Regions from separate parts of the Colwellia sp. MB3u-8 genome, predicted to be linked through region 1. Evidence: riboswitches for the same ligand, from Rfam matches in the RefSeq annotation. Region 1 holds a riboswitch; the other holds the start of a gene.
What was found. A riboswitch is a leader RNA that binds a small molecule or an ion and turns the genes downstream of it on or off. The one in region 1 is predicted to bind cobalamin.
Positions count from the first base shown of each region.

Region 2: it holds a riboswitch for cobalamin, as region 1 does, so the genes downstream of both, H4J54_RS09320 (ABC transporter ATP-binding protein) here and H4J54_RS14535 (TonB-dependent receptor domain-containing protein) in region 1, are expected to answer to the same signal.

Region 1 covers NZ_JACGVA010000069.1:3,141-10,686, reverse strand. Annotated here, with positions in the region: gene H4J54_RS14555 (hypothetical protein) at 1-67, shown strand, start outside; gene H4J54_RS14550 (hypothetical protein) at 76-309, shown strand; gene H4J54_RS14545 (hypothetical protein) at 306-500, shown strand; gene H4J54_RS14540 (cobyric acid synthase) at 497-2,014, shown strand; cobalamin riboswitch at 2,036-2,210, shown strand; gene H4J54_RS14535 (TonB-dependent receptor domain-containing protein) at 2,266-4,119, shown strand; gene H4J54_RS14530 (phosphotransferase enzyme family protein) at 4,244-5,347, opposite strand; gene H4J54_RS14525 (LysR family transcriptional regulator) at 5,664-6,494, opposite strand; gene H4J54_RS14520 (alpha-ketoacid dehydrogenase subunit alpha/beta) at 6,734-7,546, shown strand, end outside.
Region 2 covers NZ_JACGVA010000062.1:68,300-75,845, reverse strand. Annotated here, with positions in the region: gene H4J54_RS09345 (TonB-dependent receptor) at 1-161, opposite strand, end outside; gene H4J54_RS09340 (DUF2897 family protein) at 758-925, opposite strand; gene H4J54_RS09335 (cobalamin-binding protein) at 1,153-2,046, opposite strand; gene cobO (cob(I)yrinic acid a,c-diamide adenosyltransferase) at 2,083-2,688, opposite strand; gene H4J54_RS09325 (iron ABC transporter permease) at 2,694-3,695, opposite strand; gene H4J54_RS09320 (ABC transporter ATP-binding protein) at 3,698-4,582, opposite strand; cobalamin riboswitch at 4,784-4,927, opposite strand; gene H4J54_RS09315 (M13 family metallopeptidase) at 5,119-7,185, opposite strand.

The sequences.
Region 1 (7,546 bases):
ATCGCTAAACCTTATCGACGTTAATCACATATATCGGCCAACGGATGTTTGGTTTGGTACGAGTTAGGCGTTGAAATGTTTGATATAAAAGCTGTTAGTCACCAACACTCAGAAAAAATTCAACCGGTTAAGGTTTGTTATGCGCCTAATCATCTTCATCAGAAGTTACCCTTCAACTCTACTCATTTAATGCTTTTTGCCAGCAAGTTTTTACTGGCGAGCACTTTGTCAGCAAGCATTTTATTGATGACTAAGGTGTTGTTAGCGAAAGTGTTGCTATTGCGCCCAGTAAAGTTACCAAGCAAATGAATAACCCAATGCATCAAGCCATAGTGCCAATGGTTGATTTTTCTCATCTATCTTTTGACCAAGCGGGCTGGCTACACCCAAGCATTGCTAGCATGGTTAATAATGTCGAGTTTATGATGGCAAACTTATCTTTACCACTATCTTTAACATTAAAATGGCCTGAAAAAATTAAGCCCAAGGCTATATTGTGAAAACACTCATGGTGCAAGGGACAACGTCAGACGCAGGAAAAAGCACCTTAGTTGCCGGTTTATGTCGGGTATTAGTGAATGCTGGATATAATGTCGCGCCATTTAAGCCACAAAATATGGCCTTAAATAGTGCGGTAACCAAAGACGGTGGCGAAATTGGCCGTGCTCAGGCTTTACAAGCTATTGCCGCAAAAGTAGAGGCGCGCTTTGACTTTAACCCTATTTTATTAAAACCTAATACTGACACTGGCGCACAAGTTATTGTGCATGGCAAAGCCATATCAAATATGGAAGCTAGTAAATATCACGACTACAAAAAAGTGGCGATACAAGCGGTGCTCGAATCTCATCAACGTTTAGCCAATGATCATGCGGTATTGTTAGTTGAAGGTGCTGGCAGCCCGGCGGAAATTAATCTTCGTGCCCATGATATTGCCAACATGGGTTATGCCGAAGCGGTTGACTGTCCTGTGGTTTTAGTGGCAGATATTGACCGTGGGGGTGTCTTTGCTCACCTTGTTGGTACCTTAGCGTTATTGTCTGATTCAGAACAAGCCAGAATCAAAGGTTTTATTATCAACCGGTTTCGCGGCGATATAAGCCTACTTGAATCTGGCTTAGATTGGCTTGAACAACGCACAGGTAAACCCGTGTTAGGGGTTTTACCTTATTTACATGACTTAGCGTTAGACGCCGAAGATGCCGTAGCGCTTGATAATAAAGTCACGCAAGCCAAGGTGAAGATTTTTGTGCCCTTGTTGCCACATATGAGCAATCATACCGACTTTGATCCGCTGCGCTTACAACCGAATATCGACTTACAATACATTAGAATAGGTCAGTCGTTGCAAGGGGCTGATTTAATTATTTTACCGGGCAGTAAAAATGTTATTTCTGATTTAAGGTTTTTAAAGCAACAGGGTTGGCAGCAAGAAATTGAGCAGCACTTACGTTACGGTGGAAAGTTGCTCGGTATTTGTGGTGGTTATCAAATGTTAGGTAAGCAAATTTTTGACCCTGAGCATATTGAATCGCACATTGAAGAGATTTCTGGCTTAGGCTTATTAGACTTCACAACGACCCTAACGCAAGAAAAATCCTTAAGCCAAGTATCTGCCACCATGAGGCTTAATGGCGAAACCTGTCAGTTAAGTGGTTATGAAATACATTGCGGTGTTTCTACCGGCCCAGCGTTAAATGCGCCACTACTTAACATTCATTATCAGCCAAGAAATAAAGCACAGAACATGCCTGAGGGCTGTATTTCCAATGACGGACAAATTATTGCCACCTATATTCATGGTTTTTTTGATTGTCCAGCGCCGACCCAACTCGTGCTGAATTGGCTGGGTATAAAAGATATAGCACAAGCCATGGTTGATATTAATCAACATCGAGAAATACAACTTGAGCGATTAGCTGATGTCTGTCAGCAGCATTTAGCTATGGATAAAATTTACGACATTATTAATCAAGGTGTCGATACGCCGAGTAATAAGCTGTCAACTCAGTAACACGAAAAATTTAAACAAGCGACAGTAACTGAACACTTTAGTGACTGTTTTACATCGTAAGTTCGAGGGAAGAAAATGAAATTTTTTCACTGCCCCCGCAACGGTAATCATAGTGTTAAGCGTTTTATTTATATAAATATATATCGATAGAAAGCTTGGCCATGTTAGTCCGAGCACTTTAACTTGCATAATTAAACTGCGCTTAAGCGCGGTAATACCAATGGTGCGGAGGGCATCGTTAATGAGGTCATATGAACATTAAACAAAACAATTTTTTCAAAAAATCACTATTATCACTTGCCGTTATCAGTGCTATGTCAACAGCTTTTGTCGCTTCAGCAAGCACCGAAAGTAAGGCAAAAGATGTTGAAGTATTAACCGTAACGGCAACCCGTACACACCTAAATATTGACGATGCGCTGACTAGCCAAGTGGTTATTACACGTGCAGATATCGAGCTAGCTAACCCAATTTCATTTTTAGATTTATTATCTACAGTACCCAGTATTGATATTGCCACTAATGGCGGTAGAGGGCAAAACGCCTCAATTTTTATGCGTGGCACTAACTCAGATCATACCTTAGTACTGATTGATGGCGTGCGAGTGAGTTCTGCTACATCGGGCGGCACAAGTTTAAATACCATTTCGCCAGAGATGATTGAGCGTATCGAAATCGTGCAAGGCCCACGTGCAGCATTGTGGGGCTCAGACGCTATTGGCGGTGTTATTCAAATATTTACTCGTCAGTTATCAGCGGGAGAGTTGTTTGCCGGTGCTAGTTTTGGTACTGACAACTATCAAAAATATAAAGCTGGCGCAGGTATTAGCCATGGTGACGGCCAAACGACTATCACCATCAGTAAAGAAGAAAGTGATGGTTATGATGTTCAAGAAGGCGCTGAAACTGATGACGACGGTTACGACTTTACCTCAGTTGCGATTAGGGGCCAGCAAAAAATTACGGAAGATTTTTCAGTAGAGTGGTTGTTATCAAGTGATAGCGGCGACAATGAATATGATGGTTATTATAATGGCTCTGACTTTAACAATCATGCGTGGTTAGTTCGTGCCAATTATGCTACCCGTATTAAAGGTGTAAATAACAACACCGTTTTTTCTGTTGGGCAAAGTCGTGACAGTATCGACAGTTTAAGCGATGGCCTTTCACAAGGGGTTTTTGAAACCCGTCGTAATCAATACTCGATTGTTAATAACAGCCAACTTTCTGATAATCTGCAAGTTAATATTGGTGTTGATTATTATCAAGACGATGTCTCTAAAAGTAGCATTGTTTTTGACAAAGAAGAAAGAGACACCACAGGTGTTTTCGCCCATAGCTTATATACTGAAAATGCATGGACATTTGAAGCAACATTAAGACACGACAGTGTTGAAGATGTTAACTCAGAAAATACTTATAATTTCGGCGTCGGTCATAGAGCTGATGAAGATACTCGCGTGGTACTTAATTATGGTACTGGCTTTAAAGTGCCGACTTATAATGATTTATTCTACCCAGGTTTTGGCACGCCAACACTTGATTCAGAGCTTTCTGAAACGGTAGAGTTGTTTTTCGAAACAAAAATTGCTGAAGTTAACACCAGTGTTAGCTTATACCGTTCAAAAATTGATGACCTAATTGGTCAAAAAGATGGTGTGGCAGCAAATTTCGCAAAAGTTGAAATTAATGGTGTTGAACTCTCAGCCAACTATGCTGGCTTTGGTGGTATGCATGACGTTAATCTTTCTTATACGGATGCCGAAGATCAATCGACAACAGATAATACTGGCCGCTTAAGCTATGAGCAGCTTATTCGTCGCGCAAAAGAAAAATTCAACTATAAATTTGTCACCACAGTGAGTGCAGTAGACGTTTACGCAGAATATCAATTTGTTGGTGCAAGAGAAGATGCCGTATTCGGCATTGGTAAGGTTGATTTAGCGAGTTATCAATTAATTAACCTAGGGCTGAACTACGATGTATCTCAAAATTTTAGCGTTTCTTCTCGTCTTACTAATTTATTAGATAAATCGTATCAAACAGCGAGTAGCTTCAACAGCCAAGAACGCGCACTTTATCTGGGTATTACTTATCACAACTAAGTTGTATTGACCTGTCGGGGGGTTATTATTGCTTAGCGCTTTTGAAAGAGCTTTTTAAAGCGTATTGAAATAGCCCTGTAAATAAAAAAGGGACCCTCTATAACACTAGGGTGCCTTTTTTATATTATGCGGGTGTGTTCGATGTGGGCGCTGATAATACTATTTTAGTTAATAATGCTTCTTGTTGGCAAAACAAGCGATAAAGCTGTAATTGATTTTTTGCTCGGACTAAATTGTGGCTGGCGTAAGTGGTTTTAAAGTACTGATCACCATTTAAAAAGTCAGTTAAAAATCGAATACTGAGCATAAACGGCATCAATTTAATGCCAAGGATTAAACTTCTGCGTTCAATTTCGCTGAGCGAGCCATTAAAACCTTCAATGTAGGCGTTGGTTAACGCGGTTAATATCTCAAAATTAAGGCTCATATTATCGAGTTCAGGGCTATCTTCGGCAATTGACGGACAACAGCTGCGTACCATATCGCCAAAATCATGCATCACATAACCTGGCATACAGGTATCTAGATCAATCACCGCAACAGGCTGGTTGGTTGCTTTGCTAAAAAGTAGATTGTTAATTTTAGTGTCGTTATGGGTAACACGTAAGGGCAATTTTTTAGTGATGTCAGCGATACTGTCGATAAAAGTTTGCTGAGATTGAATAAAGGCAATACTTGGCTGAGCAGCTACTAATAGTGTATCTGCCGCGCTTGCTAGTGCTTGTTGAAATTGTTTTATTCGTATGGATAAGTCATGAAAATGTGCAATGATTTCAGCTAATTCTGCACTGTTAAAATCACTAAGTGCGGCAGTAAACTGTGCAAAGGCGCGGGCGACTACACTGGCTTGCTCGACGCTAGTTATTGACTCTAAGGTATAACACTGAGGAATATAATGCAGGCTACGCCAATATTGCCCTTGTACTTTAACATGGTTTTTATTATCTATGCTGCGCAGCTGATAAATCGGCGTTAAAGGGTAGCTCTTATTGTCAGACTTAATTTTTAAGTGTGCGCTAATCAGGTCGGCATTATCAGTTACTTGCCGCGGTACATTAAACACTTGTTGATTTAAATGTTGTAAAACAAAATTTTTATCAAGCGTTTGCACTAGGTAAGTGTTATTGATCAGGCCATTGCCGAGCAAAGTGATTTTGCAATTTTCTATAGCATAACCAAATTGTGGTAATACCTGTGCGAGTAATTTATGCGGTAAGGCTGAAGTCATAGGATGTTTTTTATTGACAATAAGGCGCTATAAATACGCGAAATCTTATCACTATAAAGCGTTCGACATATTAAGCGTTCGACATATAAACAGTCGAAATGTTAAGTTATCGACATATTAAGAGATAGTCGCCAAGATGAAAAGTGTTCTTTTGCTATTAATGTTTGAGAAAAAAGAGGCCAAGCTAGCGACAGATAACTTTTTGCATTGATATTGCCTTTATATTAGCCGTGCTTTACCTCCTGCAGTTCTCATTCTTTTCTCCCTGTGAGATGTTTTTTTATTTTTACAGGCAGAAAAACACAGGTAACCAAGGCTAGTGTGCATGTTTTCGCGCTAAACGCTTTAAATTATCGATAGCTTCAGATGATTTTGTATAGGCGAGGACAATTTCTCTGGTCAGTTGTAAGCCAACTATCGGTCTAAACACTACGTCACTGCGCTTAATAATTTCACTATGTGCCGGTAAAAATGCACAACCTAAACCGGCATGTACCAAACCCAGTGCATAATCTATGGTGGTAATTTTTGCTCGCACATCAAGACTAATACCCGCCAGCGCTAAAGTGTCTTGTAAGTTATTCCAAGCACTGCAAGGTGTGCGTTGAATAAAAGGTAAGCCATCGAGTTGCTTTAACGTTACGGTATCCTTGAGTGCTAATACGTGATCGTAAGGCAATACCAGCAAGTAGTCTTCTTGCCACATCTTGATATATTGTTCACTCTCATGGAGTTCGTCTTTTAAAATAATACGCGCATCAACTTTATCGGTATGAGGGACTAAGGTCAGCTCAACCAAAGGATTGGCTGAGGTAAAATCTTTTAATAGCAGGCTCATGCGCTCAACACCTAAACCTCGGGTTACGCCTAAGTTAAACGGCTGTTTATCGGTTTTTTCTGAAAACACATTTTTGATTGCCCCCGCTTGTCCTAGCAGTTGCTTGGCTAACGGAAAAAGTTTTTCCCCTTGCTCTGACGGCGTTACACCACGTGCATGACGAATAAAAAGTTGCACACTAAGTTGTTGCTCTAATTGTGCGATTGCTGCCGATATTGACGGTTGGGCAATGAAGCAGGTTTTTGCCGCCGCACTAAAGCTTTTTAACTCGTAGACGGCAATAAAATAATTCAGTGATTTTAAATCCATAATAATCTTGGTTACTTTAGTGTTGTTATCGGTACTGTCATAGGTAACGTTATCAGAAGCGGTATAGGAAAAAACTATAGCAGATAAAGGAAAAGAATATTTTAACTTTGGCTGATTTTTGCTTATTATTTTTGTACTTTGTTTTGCATGCCTTTTTTTAGCTTTTGTTTGATAGCTTAAATCGTCTGGCAACACTAATTTTAAACTACAACCATAATAACTATCCCCGTGGAGATATGATGTCTGATCGCAATCAATTGGTGAATGAAAATTTTATCAATTTTGTTCGAGCACGAACTTTACCTGAATCAAGTTGTGCTTTAAGCCCTAATGATGTTGGACTAAGTTCAGCTGAAGTGATTGACTTATTTGAAACGCAAGTCATGAGTCGCCACCTTGATTTACAGTCACGCGTGATGCAGAAAAAAGGTCAAAGTTTTTATACTATTGGTAGCTCTGGCCATGAGGGTAATGCCGCTTATGCCAAGGCATTTCGCCCAACAGATATGGCTTTTTTACATTATCGCAGTGCCGCGTTTGTTATACAGCGTAGTAAGCAAGTGCCCGGACAAACCATTTTATATGACATGTTATTGTCATTTGCGGCCTCAAAAGATGACCCTATTTCTGGTGGTCGTCATAAGGTGCTTGGTAGTAAAGCACTCGCTATTCCGCCACAAACTAGCACCATAGCTTCACATTTACCCAAAGCTATGGGTGCTGCTTTTAGTATTCCGCTAGCCGAGCGTTTAGCCCATCAAGGCGAAATTCCAAACGATGGCGTGATTATTTGTAATTTTGGCGATGCATCATCGAACCATTCCACTACACAAGGGGCAATTAATAGCACAGCTTGGGCAGCCTATCAGTCGATTCCTATGCCGATTGTTTTTGTCTGTGAAGATAACGGCATTGGTATTTCAACCGCAACCCCAGAAGGTTGGATTGCGGCTAATTATGAAAACAGAGCCGGTTTAACTTATCTCTATTGTGATGGCTTGAATATTTTAGATACTTACCAAACCGCCAAAAAAGCTGAACGTATTGCTCGA
Region 2 (7,546 bases), on a different contig from region 1:
CTTTGCACTCTTTTTTGTGAAGTAACCTCGATCACTTCAAGTGCGTTAATGGTTTCTTTTGCATCATTTTCTATTTCTTCAGCAATACTCACTTGTTGATGAAATAACGCAAAAAGTGACATTGCAATTACAGATTTATTAAAACTCGGTGTTGTCTTCATAGATTCCCCGCTTATTTTTTATATATTATTGTTTGGCGATGAAGTTAAAGTTAATCGTTAAAATGATAACCGCATGGCTAATTATTGTTGTTATATAGACTAGTTAATTTTGACTAATAAATACTTGAACTTAAACGTCAATAATTAGCCGTTAAACGACAAAGTGCTTTTAATAAGGCTAAGTGAACTTTGGATAACGTCAGAGTATTTTTTATCAAGCTAAAAAAGGGAGGGTTTTATAGCCCTAAGGCGAATTTCACTAGGTTACTATAAGAATAACGCTGATACGGAGGCCAAATATTCTAATTTAGTTAGAAGTAGATCAAGGGTTAGTTAATTATTTAATGTCGTTTAAAGAGTAGAGCAGTTCTTACTCTAAAATTTTATAATGTCCGTTCGTATCTAAAGTGATCATAAATATGGGTGTTTTTAATCATTGAATTAGGTCGGCTTTGTGGCATAAGTGATCGACGAGGTTAAACCTAGTAAACACAAGATGTAGTGGTCGGTTGGGCTAAGTGGATAGCCCTTAAAAATTAGCATTTATCAAATTTAAGCGTTATTAAGGTTAAGCATCTGCGCTATAAATTTAGCGCTTATTCCTGCTCTTGATCTTTTTTAAGTTGTTCTGCCTTTCGGCTATCTACTTTGTTTTGTTGCTCGTCTGAGAGCTCAAATTTACTGGCTGATTGCTTGATCAATAAAATACCGGCGATAACAGAGCCAACAGCAACAACAAGAATTAACATGTAAGTAAAAGTCATATCTATATCCTTTTAAATAAAATTTATGGGTAAGAAACTTGTTTGCTATCTATCTTTTTAGTTTAAAAAAAGACAGATAGAACAATAGCATGTTATTTATGAATATGCTTGCAACGCGCCAGCAATAACACTTGTTTTAAGCGGGTGTAATAAAGTCAGTTTAACTAACCAGTATCTAGAATAAATATCTAGAATAAGTATCTAGAATAACTAGCTAGCACTAGATGCTATTCATTTGTTATACGCTGATAGTAGGCTCGGCTTTTGTCCGCTTGCTGACATAAATCGGTCAGGGCGTGTAAACTGCGCGTGCTCATTCGATGCACAACATCAGCATCAAGGATGATCATTTGTTGATGTTTAATTGCTGACAATATCGGCCATTTCTGCCAATCATAACTATCATTACCCGCTTGCTTTTTTGATAAGGGTTGAATAATAACATCAACATTTGTTTGCAGTATTTGCTCAATATTTACTTGTGGATATTGGGCTTTTGCTGCCATAAATGGATTATTAATACTGCAAGCGTCTAAAAACTGTTGCGGCCAACTCCCTTTGGCAATGGTGGTTAAGGGTCTAGACCACACTTCATAAAAACCGGTGAGTGGTTTTTTATGACCATATTGCTTTTTGATATTGGCTAAATCCGCTAGAAACTTAGCCGCAACACGTTTAGCTTGCGCGCTGTGACCTGACAGTTTCCCGAACAAGCGCAGCTCTTTAGCAACATCTTCAAAGCTATTGGGCTGCGAGTAAACCACACGAAAGCCCAGTTGCTTAATACGGGCTAAATCATCACTTGGGTTACCACTCTTCCAAGCGATAACTAAGTCTGGTTGTAATTCAATGACCCGCTCTAATTGAATACGTAAAGAGCTGCCAATTCTGGGTATTGTCTTTGCCGCTAGCGGATAATCAGCGTGATCAGTAGTAGCAACGATTTGGTCGCCGGCGCCAATATCAAACAACATCTCAACAATGTGTGGTGATAATGCAATGATGCGTGGTTTAGGCGCATCAATAACCGCGGCATGATCAATACTTTTACTTGTGGCTTGTGTGCTCGCAATATAAGCAAAGCCCAGTAATATAATCCCTAGGTATTGGCTGAATTTCATGACGATTCCATTGGTGTTTTATGACAGCAATATGGGCTACCAATCAATACCTTTTTGTGCTTTTATACCGTTATCAAAAGCATGCTTAAGCGGCTGAACTTCACTGACGGTATCGGCAAGTTCAATGATACTGCGATGACATGCACGGCCAGTGATAATGACATGCTGTTTAGCAGGGCGATTAACGATAGCTTCAATCACTTCATCTAAATCTAAATATTTGAATGACAGCATGTAGGTTAATTCATCAAGTAAAATCACGTCGACACTTTCATCTTTTAGTAAGCGTTTTGCCTCTTCCCAGACTATGACGGCAGCGGCAATGTCTTTTGACTTGTCTTGGGTGTCCCAAGTGAAACCGGTTGCCATGACATGAAACTCAACGCCATTATTTTCTAATAAATTACGTTCACCACAGGCCCAATCACCTTTAATAAATTGTAATGCCGCCGCTTTATAGCCATGCCCAACCGCGCGGGCTAGCGTGCCAAAGCCTGATGTTGATTTACCCTTACCATTACCTGTGATAACAATAAGTAAACCGCGTTCTTCTTGAGCGGAATCAATGCGGGCATCAACTTTTTCTTTAAGGCGTTGCATACGAGCTTGATGATTTTGAGTTTTATCTGTATCTGTTGTCATGTGATTTATCCTGTTTTACGTGTGCGATACATGATCGCTAAAAAGAAAATACTGCCAATGGCTGAAGTAATGATGCCAATCGGAATTTCGACATTACTCAGCAAACTGCGCGCGGCAACATCAACCCAAACTAAAAAGCATCCGCCAACCAAGGCGGAGCCAATAATTAACGGCATGGTGGTAACGCCAACCAGTTGCCTAACAATATGTGGGATCATCAGGCCAACAAAACCAATACCACCGCAATAAGCCACTATGGCGGCGGTCACTGCTGCACATAAAGCTAATAGAATTAAACGCAGTTTGTTAACGTTAACGCCAAGGCTTGCCGCACTTTCATCGCCCAGCAACAGCGCATCTATTTGTCGGTGTAAGGCAAAAATAGTCAGTAAAGTCAGTAATACCATGGCACTGATCAAATAAAAGTGAAACATTTCAACGCGCGTTAAACTGCCCATTAACCAAAAAATAACGCGGCTGGTGGCAAAAGGGTCGCCAAGGTAAAGAATAAAGTGGCTAATAGAGCCAAGCATGAACGACACCGCAATGCCGGTTAATAACAAATGGTTCATATTACGCAGTAAGGTCGCGATACCAAAGACAATGACCACAGAAAACAATGCCCCAAGAAATGCCGCCAATGGCAAGGCTAGCGCTTGTTGGTCACTGAGCACTAAAGTGGCGATGGTAGCGCCCAAACCTGCGCCAGAAATAATACCAAATAAATAAGGGTCGGCGAGTGGGTTACGAGTTACATTTTGCAGTATTGCCCCGGCACAAGCTAAACCCATGCCAGCCACTAAACCCACCAAAACACGTGGAATGCGTATTTGCCAAATCACCATGTCGTGCATAGTGGAGGCGCATTGATTAACCACACATTGAAATATATCTAGGCTAGTAATGCTTGCTGGCCCAAAGGTTATCGACATAATAATGGAGAATAAGGTAAAAGCAATAAGGCCTGAAAATACCCAGACATTTTTACCTTTGCGGTTGCCAAGAATACTCACGCGTGTTGACCTTTACTAGTTGACTCAGTTGACTCAGTTGACTCAGTTGACTCAGTTGAGCACATTGGCCCCGTTGGTTTAACAGCCGATTGATGAGCCATCATAGTATCAGCTGCGGGATAGAAATAAACTCTAGGTACGCCACAATGTTGTGCGTCATCTCGATAACAGGGTAAACCAAAAACTTTTGTTAACAGCTCAGGCTTTAGCACTTGATCAACACTATTGTCGCTGACTAAGTTGCCTTTATCTAATAGCAGCAAACGATTACAGTAATGTGCGGCTAGATTGAGATCATGTATGGTCATAATAACGGTAATATTTAACGCTTTTACTAGTTGTAATATTTGATGTTGGTAGAAAATATCTAAGTGATTAGTAGGTTCATCTAAGACCAATATTTTTGCTTTTTGTACTAGGGCTTTAGCAATTAATACCCGTTGTTGTTCGCCGCCAGATAAGGTGTTAAAAAATTTTGCTTGGCTGCTAGCTAAACCCACTTTTTCTAACGCGAGCATAATATCTTTTTTATCTACGTCATTATCACGAGCAAAGAGGCTTTTATAGGGCAGTAAGCCCATTCTAACCACATCATATACGTTTAAATCAAATATGGGGGGCGAGTTTTGTACCACTAAAGCAAATGTTTGTGCTAATTCATGTGGTTTGTAGTCGCTGATTTTTTTATTTTTTAGCTTAATGTAGCCTTGCCAATTTTTGTATTGGTTTAGTATGCACTTAAGGAGTGAGGTTTTACCGGCACCATTAGGCCCGATAATGCCAATAATATCGCCGCGGGCAACATCAAATGAAATATTATTGAGAATACTTTGTTTATCAACAGCCCAAGAGACTGACTCAACACTGAGTAATTTTGCCATTAAAGCCAGCCTAGCTTAGTGCTAATCACGTTTGGTATGTGTTGGATAATAACTAAGGAGTATATTTTCATTGCGGCCTAGAGGTTAATTCAAAAGCTTATGTTGCATAATAAAACTAACTACAGCGCAGAAAATAGGATACGAATGCCTTAAAGACAGTGTAACTTACGTGTATTCCCGCACGGTGTTAACATGATTAGCTTGGTACAATAGGTTGATACTAGGTGTCCTGACTTATAACTTTTTATTAAAAGCTATTTACAGTTGCGGGTACAGTCACGGAATTTAACCGTGTTCCCTATCAATTAGCCAAGACAATAACAAAGCATGTGGCTAAAGGTATCAATTATTAGGCAAGAGATTTTACGGCTTAGCATGCTGCTTTACAATAAAAACCGTCATTTGACACGCTATAAGCGGTGTAAAAAAAAAGGAGCTAATGCTCCTTTTTTATTTTGACACTGTATTTTGACAATTTTTTTTACGCGTTAATTAGACCTAAGGTAATTTTTCTTATGTCATCAGTAAAGCCAATATTACCAAATTTTAACGCGCTTCTCAGGGGCGATATACATAGCGTCACCTGCTTTAACGTCAAAGGCGCTATAAAACTCAGGCATATTTGATAATGCACCTAGCGCACGGAACTCACCTGGGGAATGTGGGTCTGTCGCTACGCGATTTCTTAATGACTTTTCAACCATTTTTCCACGCCATATTTGTGCAAAGCCCATAAAGAAGCGTTGGTCGCCGGTTAAGCCGTCAATCACTGGGGCTTCTTTACCATTTAATGAAGCTTTATAAGCTTTATAAGCGATATTAACTCCGGATAAATCACCAATGTTTTCGCCTAAGGTTAGTTCGCCATTAACCTTTAAGTCATCAAATACCTCATAGTTGCTATACTGTGCCACTAAGTTATCCGCGCGCATGGTAAAGGCCGCTAAATCTTCATCAGTCCACCAGTTACGCATGTTGCCTTTACTATCGTATTTGCTACCTTGGTCGTCAAAGCCGTGGCCCATTTCATGACCAATAACGGCGCCAATGCCACCGTAGTTTACCGCATCGTCTGCCGCTAAATTAAAAAATGGTGGCTGTAAAATAGCCGCTGGAAAGACAATTTCGTTTTTAGTTGGGTTGTAATAAGCATTAACGGTTTGAGGTGTCATCGCCCATTCTTGTCGGTCAATTGGACCACCAAGCTTAGCCAGTTCTTTTTGGTGAGCAAGCGTACCAGAGCGTATTGTATTGCCGACTAAATCGTCACTTTTAATGCTTAGTGCTGTGTAATCTTCCCACTTATCTGGGTAGCCTATTTTAGGATCAAAGCTGGCGAGTTTTATACGTGCTGATTTTTTAGTCGCCTCTGACATCCAGTCTAGTTCGTCTATGCTTGCGCCGTAAGCATCACGTAAATTTTCAACCAGTTCTGTCATACGGGTTTTAGCTTCAGGCTTAAAGTGACGGCCAACATAAACTTTACCAATAACTTCACCTAAATTGTTATTAACTACGGCAACACCACGTTTCCACAGTGGGCGCTGTTCTTCACGACCACTTAACTGTTTTGAATAAAAATCAAAGTTTTCATTCGCTAACTCGGTGGTAAGTGAGCTGGAAAAGTTACTCAGAGTGTGAAAAGTGAGGTAAGTCTGCCAATCAGCTAACGATGTTGCCGCGAATGTTTCACCAAAACCTTTAATAAATGAAGGTTGGTTAATAATGATATCTTTCTGCGAGGCTACACCCTGTGCTGCAAGGTAGGCGGTCCAGTTGAAAGCATCTGTTACTGTGTTTAAATCGGTAACATTAAATTTGTTATAACGCTTAGTACTGTCTCGAGATTCAACTTTTGTCCAATGAAAACCGGCTAACTGAGTTTCAAGCGCCATAATGGTTTGAGCGGCGGCTTTACCATTTTTTAAACCCGCTAAGTTGAATATGTTTTCAATGTGGGCAAGGTAACCAGCACGTAATGCTGAAAAACGTTCTGCTTCATTAAAGTAGTAGTCTCTGTCCGGCAAACCTAAACCACTTTGCCATATATGTGTGGCATATCGTGTTGAGTCTTTTGCATCAACACTGATATAAAAAGCGAGCGGGCTACCGACACCAATTTTTTGATTTTCACCAAAGAAAGTGGCGAGTTCATTTTTATCTTTCAAGCCATTAATTTGGTCAAATATTGTTTGTACTGGCGCTGTGCCTGCAGTGTTACGAGTATCTAGATCCATAAATGAACGGAATAAGTCAGCCACTTTTTGCTCATCACTGCCCATTTTTAGATTTTTAGTCGCGGCTAATTCTTCGATAATCGCTTTTACGTTGTCATCAGCTTCATCACGTAAGTCATAAAATGAGCCAATGGCGGTTTTGTCACCCGGAATTTCGTGAGCGTTTAACCATGCGCCGTTAACGTAACGGTAAAAGTTGTCTTGTGGACGAACAGACAAGTCCATAGTGGCTTTATCAATACCCGATGACAAAGCCGTTTTTTGCATAACCGGTACTTCAGTCGCAGTTTTTGTGCTGGTATTATCATTACAACCTGCAATGAATAGTAAAGAGCTGCAAACAGCCGTTGTTATTATTTTCTTCATTCAATACTCACAATTTAATTAGTAGACTAACTTTTATTTAAAGTAAAAAGATATTAAAGGCTATAACGCTGATTTACAAGGATAAGTTAATATTATTACATATTATTAACTTATCCTTGTACGTTAACGTTTACCCACTAGGAAATATGTAGATGTTTTCTTGTTACGTATTAATAACCATTTTTGTCATTTATCTTTTGCTGCAGAGCGTTTTTATTTTTTTTCATGGTTTGGTCTAGTTAAAAAATATCTTGTTAACTTGTATGTTAACAGCATCAATTTAAAAAATTCTGCAACAGCCTAAGTAGAAAAAATTACAATAGCTCGCTTATTATGAGTTAGTGTTGTTATGCTAAGTGGC